Regions from separate parts of the Streptomyces sp. PL-25 genome, predicted to be linked through region 2. Evidence: riboswitches for the same ligand, from Rfam matches in the RefSeq annotation. Region 2 holds a riboswitch; each other region holds the start of a gene.
The links. Region 2 has a riboswitch for cyclic di-AMP ahead of R4Z62_RS20215 (LysM peptidoglycan-binding domain-containing protein). Riboswitches for the same ligand answer to the same signal wherever they lie in the genome.
Positions count from the first base shown of each region.

Region 1: another riboswitch for cyclic di-AMP. It lies ahead of R4Z62_RS25780 (M23 family metallopeptidase); the one in region 2 lies ahead of R4Z62_RS20215 (LysM peptidoglycan-binding domain-containing protein).
Region 3: another riboswitch for cyclic di-AMP. It lies ahead of R4Z62_RS13695 (transglycosylase SLT domain-containing protein); the one in region 2 lies ahead of R4Z62_RS20215 (LysM peptidoglycan-binding domain-containing protein).

Region 1 covers NZ_CP136997.1:5,758,869-5,762,135, forward strand. The annotation lists gene R4Z62_RS25775 (M16 family metallopeptidase) at 1-1,165, shown strand, start outside; cyclic di-AMP (ydaO/yuaA leader) riboswitch at 1,369-1,530, shown strand; gene R4Z62_RS25780 (M23 family metallopeptidase) at 1,543-2,301, shown strand; gene R4Z62_RS25785 (GntR family transcriptional regulator) at 2,508-3,167, shown strand.
Region 2 covers NZ_CP136997.1:4,457,292-4,460,558, forward strand. The annotation lists gene R4Z62_RS20210 (transglycosylase family protein) at 1-1,104, shown strand, start outside; cyclic di-AMP (ydaO/yuaA leader) riboswitch at 1,287-1,452, shown strand; gene R4Z62_RS20215 (LysM peptidoglycan-binding domain-containing protein) at 1,457-2,215, shown strand; gene eno (phosphopyruvate hydratase) at 2,481-3,267, shown strand, end outside.
Region 3 covers NZ_CP136997.1:3,080,173-3,083,439, reverse strand. The annotation lists gene fahA (fumarylacetoacetase) at 1-142, opposite strand, end outside; gene R4Z62_RS13700 (HAD-IIB family hydrolase) at 341-1,153, shown strand; gene R4Z62_RS13695 (transglycosylase SLT domain-containing protein) at 1,188-1,676, opposite strand; cyclic di-AMP (ydaO/yuaA leader) riboswitch at 1,679-1,868, opposite strand; gene R4Z62_RS13690 (polyprenyl synthetase family protein) at 2,503-3,267, shown strand, end outside.

The sequences.
Region 1 (3,267 bases), 1.3 Mb from region 2:
CTTCTCCGAGGGCACCGACAAGCACTCCGCCGAGGACTTCGCCGCCGAGCTGGAGCGGGCGGGCGCCACCCTGGACGCGCACGCCGACCACCCCGGCGTACGGCTCAGCCTGGAGGTCCCGGCCTCCCGGCTGGCCAAGGGGCTCGCGCTGCTCTCCGACGCGCTGCGGGCGCCCGCGTTCGCCGGGTCCGAGGTCGAGCGGCTGGTGCGCAACCGGCTCGACGAGATCCCGCACGAGCTGGCCAACCCCTCCCGCCGCGCCGCCAAGGAGCTGTCCCGGCAGCTGTTCCCGGCCACCGCCCGCATGTCGCGCCCGCGCCAGGGCACCGAGGAGACCGTCGCCGCCGTCGACGCCGCCGCCGTCCGCGCCTTCTACGACCGGCACGTGCGCCCCGCCACGGCCACCGCGGTCGTCGTCGGCGACCTCACCGGCATCGACCTCGACGAGCTGCTCGGCGAGACCCTGGGCGCCTGGACCGGTTCGCCGGCCGAGCCGCGTCCGGTGCCGCCGGTCACCGCCGACGACACCGGCCGCGTGGTGATCGTGGACCGCCCCGGCGCCGTCCAGACCCAGCTGCTCATCGGCCGGATCGGACCCGACCGGCACGACCGCGTGTGGCCCGCCCAGGTGCTCGGCACCTACTGCCTGGGCGGCACCCTGACCTCCCGTCTGGACCGCGTCCTGCGCGAGGAGAAGGGCTACACCTACGGCGTGCGGTCCTTCGGCCAGGTGCTGCGCTCGGCGCCCGACGGCACCGGCGCGGCCATGCTCGCCATCAGCGGCTCGGTCGACACGCCGAACACCGGACCGGCCCTGGACGACCTCTTCACGGTGCTGCGCAAGCTCGCCGCCGAGGGGCTCACCGAGGCCGAGCGGGACGTGGCCGTGCAGAACCTGGTGGGGGTGGCGCCGCTCAAGTACGAGACGGCCGCCGCCGTGGCGAGCACACTCGCCGACCAGGTCGAGCAGCACCTGCCCGACGACTACCAGGCGACGCTCTATCAGCAGCTCGCGCAGACCGGCACGGTGGAGGCGACCGCCGCGGTCGTCAGCGCCTTCCCGGTGGACCGCCTGGTGACGGTGCTCGTCGGGGACGCGGCGCAGATCAAGGAGCCGGTCGAGGCGCTCGGCGTCGGCCCGGTGACCGTGGTCGCCGCCGAGTAGGACGCACCGCGCGGCACGCGCGCGCGTGGGGCCCCGGTGACCGGAGCGTCACCGGGGCCCCGGCATGTCCGTATTGGGCAGGAGGCGCCCTGTCTGCCCTGTGGCGTGCGCTACAAAAACCCGGATCCGTTTGGGCGCGGAACACGGCCCCGTCTAGCGTCGGTCCGGCTGTTCGTCGGGCAGTGCGCCGCAGCCGCGGCACCGGACAGTCATCGCCGAGTCCCCGTACGGCGCGAGCCAGGGGAGCCGGGGACCCACTCAGTCCCTGGGGTGAATCGGGCACCGTGCGCCGCGCACGGCACCCGTAGGAGACCTTCCTGTTCCGAACCCGTCAGCTAACCCGGTAGGCGAGAGGGAAGGAAAGGACCAGCCACCACATGGCGTTCACGCGCGCCACCGGGAAGCACCGCCGTCCCGGCCGAGTGCAGCGCACCACCGCCCGCGCGGCGGGTGTCGCTGCCCTCACCACCACCGGCGTCATCGGCACCCTCGCCGCCTCCCCGGCCCTCGCCGCAGAGACCCCCGCCCCCGCGGACACCGGCCTCACCCCGGTCATCAGCCTCGGCGACACCGTCGCCGAGCGGGTCGACGCGCAGGCCGCCGCCCAGTGGGAGGCCGCCCAGCAGAAGCAGGCCGAGCAGGCCGCGCGCAAGCTGGCCGCCGAGCGCGCCGAGCAGGCGCGCGAGGCCAAGGAGCGGGCCGACCGCGAGGCCGAGCGCAAGCGCCTCAACACCTTCGTGCCGCCCATCGCCGGCTCCTACGTCTCCACCGGCTACAAGACCGGCGGCTCGCTGTGGTCCTCCGGCTCGCACACCGGCATCGACTTCCACGCCGCGACCGGCACCCCCGTCCACGCGGTCGGCGTCGGCACGGTGGTGGAGACCGGCTGGGGCGGGGCGTACGGCAACCAGGTCGTCATCAGGATGGCCGACGGCATGTACACCCAGTACGGCCATCTGTCGTCCATCGGGGTCACGGTGGGCCAGCAGGTCGTCGCGGGCCAGCAGATCGCGGTGTCGGGCTCCACGGGCAACGTCACCGGTCCGCATCTGCACTTCGAGGCGCGCACCGGCGCGGAGTACGGCTCGGACGTCGACCCGATCGCCTACCTCCGCACGCACGGCGTGCAGGTCTGAATTCCGGCTCCGGGCACGCTCCGTATTCTTCTCCGCCGCACTGCATCCCGGCTGTCCAAAAAATATCCCTGGATTCCGTCACGCCGTCGGAAATTCCCGCGCATTGTTCTAGAGTCGTCGGAATGCGCGTCCGCGGCGTGTCCGCCACGGGCGCGCCACGGCCATGGGCACGGCCACGGTCACGGGACGGGATACGGAGGTCGGACATGCGTGTTCCGGCGCACTCGGTGTGCACGGCGATCCGGGACGACATCGTCGCCGGGGTGCACGAGCGCGGCAGCCGGCTCACCGAGGAGGTCCTGGCCCGCCGCTACGGCGTCTCGCGCGTCCCGGTGCGCGAGGCCCTGCGCACCCTGGAGGCCGAGGGCTTCGTGGTGACCCGGCGGCACGCGGGCGCGTGCGTCGCCGAGCCGACCGAGCAGGAGGGCGCCGACCTGCTGGAGATGCGTCTGCTGCTGGAGCCGCTGGGCGCCGAGCGGGCCGCCCAGCGGCGCACCGAGGGCCATCTGAAGGTGCTGCGCGGCCTGGTCAGGCTCGGTCAGGAGCGGGCCGCGGGCGGGGGCGGCGAGGAGCTGTGGTCCCTGGCCGCCTGGTTCCACGAGACCCTGGCCCAGTCCTGCGGCAGCCCCGCGCTGACCGCCGCCCTGGCCCAGCTGCGGCACAAGATCACCTGGATGTACGGGGCGCCGGACCCCGCCGACCCGGCCGAGACCTGGGCCGGACACGGGGCGATCGTCGACGCGGTGGCACGCGGCGACGCCGCCCGCGCCCGCGCCCTGACCGCCCTGCACACCGAGCGGATGACCGCCGCGCAGCGGGCGAGCGCCCGGAAACATCCCGTCAACACATCGAGCACACGGAATTAACACGCGTGCCGTAGAAAAGAACCGACAGGAATCGGCAGGGACCGGCAGGGGCCGGGAAGGAATGTTCCGCCGATATCCGCGCCCTATTTCCGTTTCCCGC
Region 2 (3,267 bases):
ATCGCCATCCCGCTGGTCGCCGCATCCGGCGCGAGCGCCGCCGACGGCACCACCTGGGACAAGGTGGCGCAGTGCGAGACCGGCGGCTCCTGGAGCGCCGACAACGGCCACGGCTACTACGGCGGCCTGATGCTCACCCAGGACGACTGGGAGGCGTACGGCGGCCTCTCCTACGCGGCCAGCGCCGACCAGGCCAGCCGCTCCCAGCAGATAGCCGTGGCCGAGAAGATCCTCGCCGACAAGGGGCCCGGCGCCTGGCACACCTGCGGGCTGCTGGCCGGGCTCACCAAGGGTTCCGGTACGGCCGACGTCGACACGGGCGTGGGCGGCGACTCCTCGGCGTCCGGCGCGGACGGATCCACCTCGACGGACAAGGGTGACAAGAGCGGCAAGGACGACAAGGGCTCCGCCTCGTCCGGAACATCCGGTTCCACGGGCAAGGGTGGCGACTCCGACGGTTCCGGCGGCTCCGACGCGTCCGGGAAGCCCCGTACCGGTGAGGGCGGTCTGTCCGACTCGCCCCAGGACGCCGACAACTCTTCCGGTTCGTCCGGCTCTTCGCCGGACGCCACCGAAACGCCCGGAGCCTCGCACGGGACCGGCGCCTCGCACGGCGCCACCACCGGACCGTCCGACGGTCCCTCTGTGCCCGGGAAGACGGACGGCCCGGCCGAGTCCGGTGCGGGCACGCCCGACGCCACCTCGTCCACGGGCACGGGCACGGGCACGGGCGCCCCGGACCAGGACCGTGACAACTCCGGCGATGCGGACAACTACGTCCAGGATGTCGGCTCTTCGGCGCTCGTCGACACCGGCGCGCTCGGCTCCGGCGGCCGCCACCGCGGCGGCAGTGCCGACGAGGGCACGGCGGACGGCGCCGCGGGCGGCCGGCACGCCTCCCGGGGCGGCGGCGCACACGCCTCGTCCGCCGGCTCCTACACCGTGCGCACCGGCGACTCGCTCACGTCCATCGCCGACTCCTTCGACCTGCACGGCGGGTGGCACGCGCTCTATGACGCCAACAAGGGCGCCATCGGGGCCGACCCGGACCACATCGTCGCCGGTCAGAGCCTGGATGTCCCCGCCGAAAACGCCCAAAAGTAGCGGGAGTTCACGTCACACTTCGCCTTGTATGTCCTATTCGGTGAAAGTGTGGGATGAGTCTCAGAAGCCCTGATCGTCTTTGAAATCCGGCGGATCACCTGTCTACGGTCATGACCGCTCGCCACCGCGAGCCCCGGCTGCCGCAACGCCGAATCCTGCCAGCGGCCGTACGGGAACAGTCGTCGCGTCAAGCGCCGCAGGCAGGAGCGGGGGACCCAAGGTAAGTGCCGCACCGGGCAGTTGACCGGAGCGGCTGGGGGTGAAGCCGTGCCTCTCGGAAGGCACGGCCGGGCAACTCAACCGGCCCGAACCCGACAGCTCACCTCGCAGGCGTCGGTGAGGGGATCCTTCCATGCTGTTTTCCGGCAAGGGCAAGCACCGCCGTCCGTCCAAGGCCACTCGCGCCATCGCACTCGCCGGTGTCACCGGCGTCGCCGTCGCCGGCCCGCTGATGGCGGCCGGCAACGCTTCCGCCGCCACCGCCTCCGAGTGGGACGCGGTCGCCCAGTGCGAGTCCGGCGGCAACTGGTCGATCAACACCGGCAACGGCTTCTACGGCGGCGTCCAGTTCACCAACTCCACCTGGGCCGCCTTCGGTGGCACCGCCTACGCACCGCGTGCCGACCTGGCCAGCAAGTCCCAGCAGATCGCCATCGCCGAGAAGGTCCTCGCGGGCCAGGGCAAGGGCGCCTGGCCGGTGTGCGGCAAGGGCCTGTCCGGCGCCGCGTACTCGGGCGGCAGCTCCTCGTCGTCCTCCTCTTCTTCGTCCTCGTCGTCCTCGTCGTCGTCCTCCTCCTCTTCGTCGTCCTCGGCGAAGAAGAGCAGTGGCGCCGGCAGCTCCAAGAGCAGCACCACGACCCGCTCCACCGAGCAGCAGGCCGCGGGCCGCTCCGCCGACCGCCCGGCCCCGAAGAAGACCGTCACCACCCCCACCGGCAAGAAGGTGAAGAAGGGCGACGGCGAGTACAAGGTGACCGCCGGCGACTCGCTCAGCTCCATCGCCGCCGCCCACCACGTCCAGGGCGGCTGGGAGAAGCTCTTCCAGCTGAACAAGGACATCGTCGACGACGCCGACCTCATCTACCCGGGCCAGCAGCTGCACCTGAAGTAAGGCGCGGCGGCCACCGCCCCACCCCCCCGTCCCCACGGGCTCCCCGCCCCGGCGCGTTCTCCCCCGTACGCGCCGGGGCGGGGGCATTTCACCTTCCGTTCGGACCCCCGTTCCCGTCTTCTTTGTTCCGTGCTGAAACAATGTGTACCGTCACTCTGTCCACGGGACGGTCGGTCGGCCGGTCGGCGGCCCGGGACGGTTAGGCTCTAGTCGCACGGCTCACAAGCCCCGCACTTTCAGCGTCACATCCACGAAGGAGATGCTCGTGCCGTCCATCGACGTCGTCGTAGCCCGGGAAATCCTGGACTCCCGAGGCAACCCCACGGTCGAGGTCGAGGTCGGCCTCGACGACGGCAGCACGGGTCGTGCCGCCGTCCCCTCCGGCGCCTCCACGGGCGCCTTCGAGGCCATCGAGCTGCGTGACGGTGACCCCAACCGTTACCAGGGCAAGGGCGTCGAGAAGGCCGTCCTCGCCGTCATCGAGCAGATCGGCCCGGAGCTCGTCGGCTACGACGCCACCGAGCAGCGCCTGATCGACCAGGCCATGTTCGACCTGGACGCCACCGACAACAAGGGCTCGCTCGGCGCCAACGCCATCCTCGGCGTCTCCCTCGCCGTCGCGCACGCCGCCTCCGAGGCGTCCGACCTCCCGCTCTTCCGCTACCTGGGCGGCCCCAACGCGCACCTGCTGCCGGTGCCGATGATGAACATCCTGAACGGCGGCTCGCACGCCGACTCCAACGTGGACATCCAGGAGTTCATGATCGCCCCGATCGGCGCGGAGTCCTTCTCCGAGGCCCTGCGCTGGGGTGCCGAGGTCTACCACACCCTCAAGAAGGTCCTGAAGAACAAGGGTCTGGCCACCGGTCTCGGCGACGAGGGCGGCTTCGCCCCGAACCTCGGCTCCAACCGCGAGGCCCTGGACCTGATCCTGGAAGCGATCAAGGAAGCCGGCTACACCCCCGGCGAGCAGATCGCCCTCGCGCTCGACGTCGCCGCCTCCGAGTTCTACAAGGACGGCAAGTACCTCTTCGAGGGCAAGGAGCGCTCCG
Region 3 (3,267 bases), 1.4 Mb from region 2:
GCGCCGCCGCACCCGCGTCGAGGACATGGTCGCCGAGCCGGACGCCCACGGTCCGCTCCTGCGACCCGGCGCGCGAGAAGACACCGTAGGGAAGGTTGTGCGGACCGAAGGGGTCGCCCTCGGGGACCTCGAAGGGGGGCATCGGGTACTGCCTCTCTTTCGTGTGCCGGTGTTCCATGGGGGACATGGGTGTCTGGCCACACGTTCATGTGGTCGCGCCACACGTTACGGGGGAGGCAGCTGTCTTGGGCAGTGTCCGAGGAGTCTCCCGGCGACACGGCGGAGGGACGTCGTCCGGTTTCCGCCCGTCACTCGCCTGGCGGATCCGTATTCTCTGATCATGCCCGCACCCGCTGCCCCCGCGTACGCCCTCATCGCCACCGACCTGGACGGCACGCTGCTGCGCGGCGACGACTCCGTGTCCGGGCGGACCCGCGCCGCGCTCGGCCGGGCGGCGGCGGCCGGTGCCCGGCACCTCGTCGTCACCGGACGCCCGGCGCCGCGGGTCCGCCCGCTGCTGAGGTCCCTCGGCGGCACCGGGCTCGCGGTGTGCGGCCAGGGCGCCCAGCTCTACGACGCCGGGGCCGACCGCATGCTGTGGTCGGTCACGCTCGACCGGGAGACGGCCGAGACCGCGCTCGGCAAGATCGAGGCGGAGGTGGGGGAGGTGTACGCGGCGGTCGACCAGGACGGCGTGGACGGCCTCACGCTCATCGAGCCGGAGTACCGCATGGCGCACCCGACGCTGCCCGCCGAGCGGGTCGGGCGGCGCGAGGAACTGTGGCGCGCGCCCATCAGCAAGGTGCTGCTGCGCCATCCCCGGCTGTCCGACGACGAACTGGCGGCGGCGGCCCGCGGCGCGGTCGGTCCGCTCGCCTCGGTGACCATGTCGGGCCCGGGGACCGTCGAGCTCCAGCCCTGCGGCATCACCAAGGCGACCGGTCTCGCGCTGGCCGCGGCGCGGCTGGGACTCGGCCCCGGGGACGCCCTCGCCTTCGGCGACATGCCGAACGACATCCCCATGTTCCGGTGGGCGGCCCGGGGGGTGGCGATGGCCGGCGCCCACCCGGAGCTGAAGGCGGTCGCCGACGAGGTCACCACGTCGAACGAGGACGACGGCGTCGCCGTCGTCCTCGATCGTCTGTTCGTCTGAGCCCTCCGCGTGCCGGCCGGCACGCGGCTGCCCGTCAGTACGCGCTGTTGACGTTGTCGATGGAGCCGTAGCGCGCGGCGGCGTAGTTGCACGCGGCCGTGATGTTGGCGACCGGGTCGTAGATGTCGAACGACGTGCCGGCCACGTGGTAGGCGTTGAAGGTCGGCTGGATGACCTGGAGCAGGCCCTTGGAGGGGATGCCCGCGGCGGCGTTGGAGTCCCAGTTGTTGATGGCCAGCGGGTTGCCGGACGACTCGCGCATCACATTGCGGTGGATGCCGTTGTACGTGCCGGGGATGCCCTTCTGGGCCATGACGGCGAGCGACTCGCGGATCCAGCCGTCCAGGTTGTTCGGGTAGGCGACCGTGCTCGCCGTGGTGGCGGTGGCGGCGGTCGGGGTGGCCGCGGAGGCGCCGGACGCCCCGATCAGCGGCAGGGCGAGGATCGCGGCACCGGTGCCGGAGACGGCGAGGGTGCGGACGAGACGAGCGGCGCGGGAGCGGCTGGGACGACGTGCAGACATGGGGATTTCCTCTCCGTCGCCTGCGAGGTGAGCTGTCGGGTTCGGGCGGGGAGGTGCCCGGCCGGCTCCTCAGAGCACGGCTTCACCCCGAGCCGTTCCGGCGCGGCGTACGACGTAGGACGTACGGCGCTCCGGCCCGGCGACTTACCTGGGTCCCCCGCTCCTGCCATGAGCTGTCGGTGGGTGGTCATCGAGCGCTGGCAGGATTCGGCGTCCGCTCGACTGGCCCGGAACGTATGCGAGAGCACATGTCCCGAACAAGTACCTGATGCATACATCGTCCTAGTTGACCTTGATCCAGGGCATTTTGGCCGCTTGATCCTTTGCGATTGCCAAGGGTCAACTCGCTTGCGGGGGACGGGGAGCGGGGGGTCGGCGGGCCGTGGCGCGGGGTGGCGGTGCACGTGATGCAGCTCACGGAATAATTCGGCCAGGAGCATTTGCCCCCAAGGGGAATTGAAATGCTAATAAGGGTAAATCGGACTCGTAGGGCTGGAAGTGACGGCCGTCACGATCGGTGAGGCCCTGGCCTTGTTCGTACGTACGTGGGCACGGGTGGGCGTGTGGAAGGAGAGTGGGCGCGGCGGGACGGGTGAGAGGAGGGGAAGGGGGAGGCTGGGGAGGAGCGGGAAAGAGCAAGTCGATAAATATCTGTTCATATGTGGTGATCGAAAACATATCGGTCGTGATCCGATACCACCTGGCCTGTATCGGTGGGCGCTATCGGTGATCGAAACGTGACCGGATACGCTGACTTGAGTGATGGCAGCGACCTATCGACAAACCGTGTAAGCGCCAGCAGACACCAGCAGACAGGAGACCCCTCGTGACCGTCGTCGGGCCGTTCGGGCTGAGCGTGCGGGACCAGGCTCTCGAAGCCGATGTCCAGGCCGGATTGGCGGCTGTCGAGGAAGGGCTGCTCGAAGCCACCAAGAGCGAGGTCCCGTTCATCACGGAGGCCGCCCAGCACCTCGTGAAGGCGGGCGGCAAGCGGTTCCGGCCGCTGGTCGTGATGCTGGCGGCCCAGTTCGGCGACCCCGACGCGCCGGGGATCGTGCCCTCGGCCGTGGTCGTGGAGCTGACCCACCTGGCCACGCTCTACCACGACGACGTGATGGACGAGGCCGCCGTGCGGCGCGGGGTGGCCAGCGCCAACACCCGCTGGGGCAACGCGGTCGCGGTCCTCACCGGAGACTTCCTCTTCGCCCGCGCCTCCCAGATCCTCGCGGACCTCGGCCCGGAGGCCGTCCGGGTCCAGGCGCTCGCGTTCGAACGGCTCGTCACCGGGCAGATCCTGGAGACCGCCGGACCGCAGGACGGCAGGGACCCGGTCGACCACTACCTGGACGTGCTGGGCGGAAAGACCGGTTCGCTGGTGGCCGTCGCGTGCCGGTTCGGCGCGATGATGTCCGGCGCCGACGAGCGGGTCGTGGACGTGCTGACGCAGTACGGGGAGCGGCTCGGTGTCGCCTTCCAGCTCGCGGACGACGTGCTCGACATCGCCTCCGACTCCCAGGAGTCCGGCAAGACCCCCGGCACCGACCTGCGCGAGGGCGTCGCCACGCTGCCGGTGCTGCGGCTGCGCGAGCGC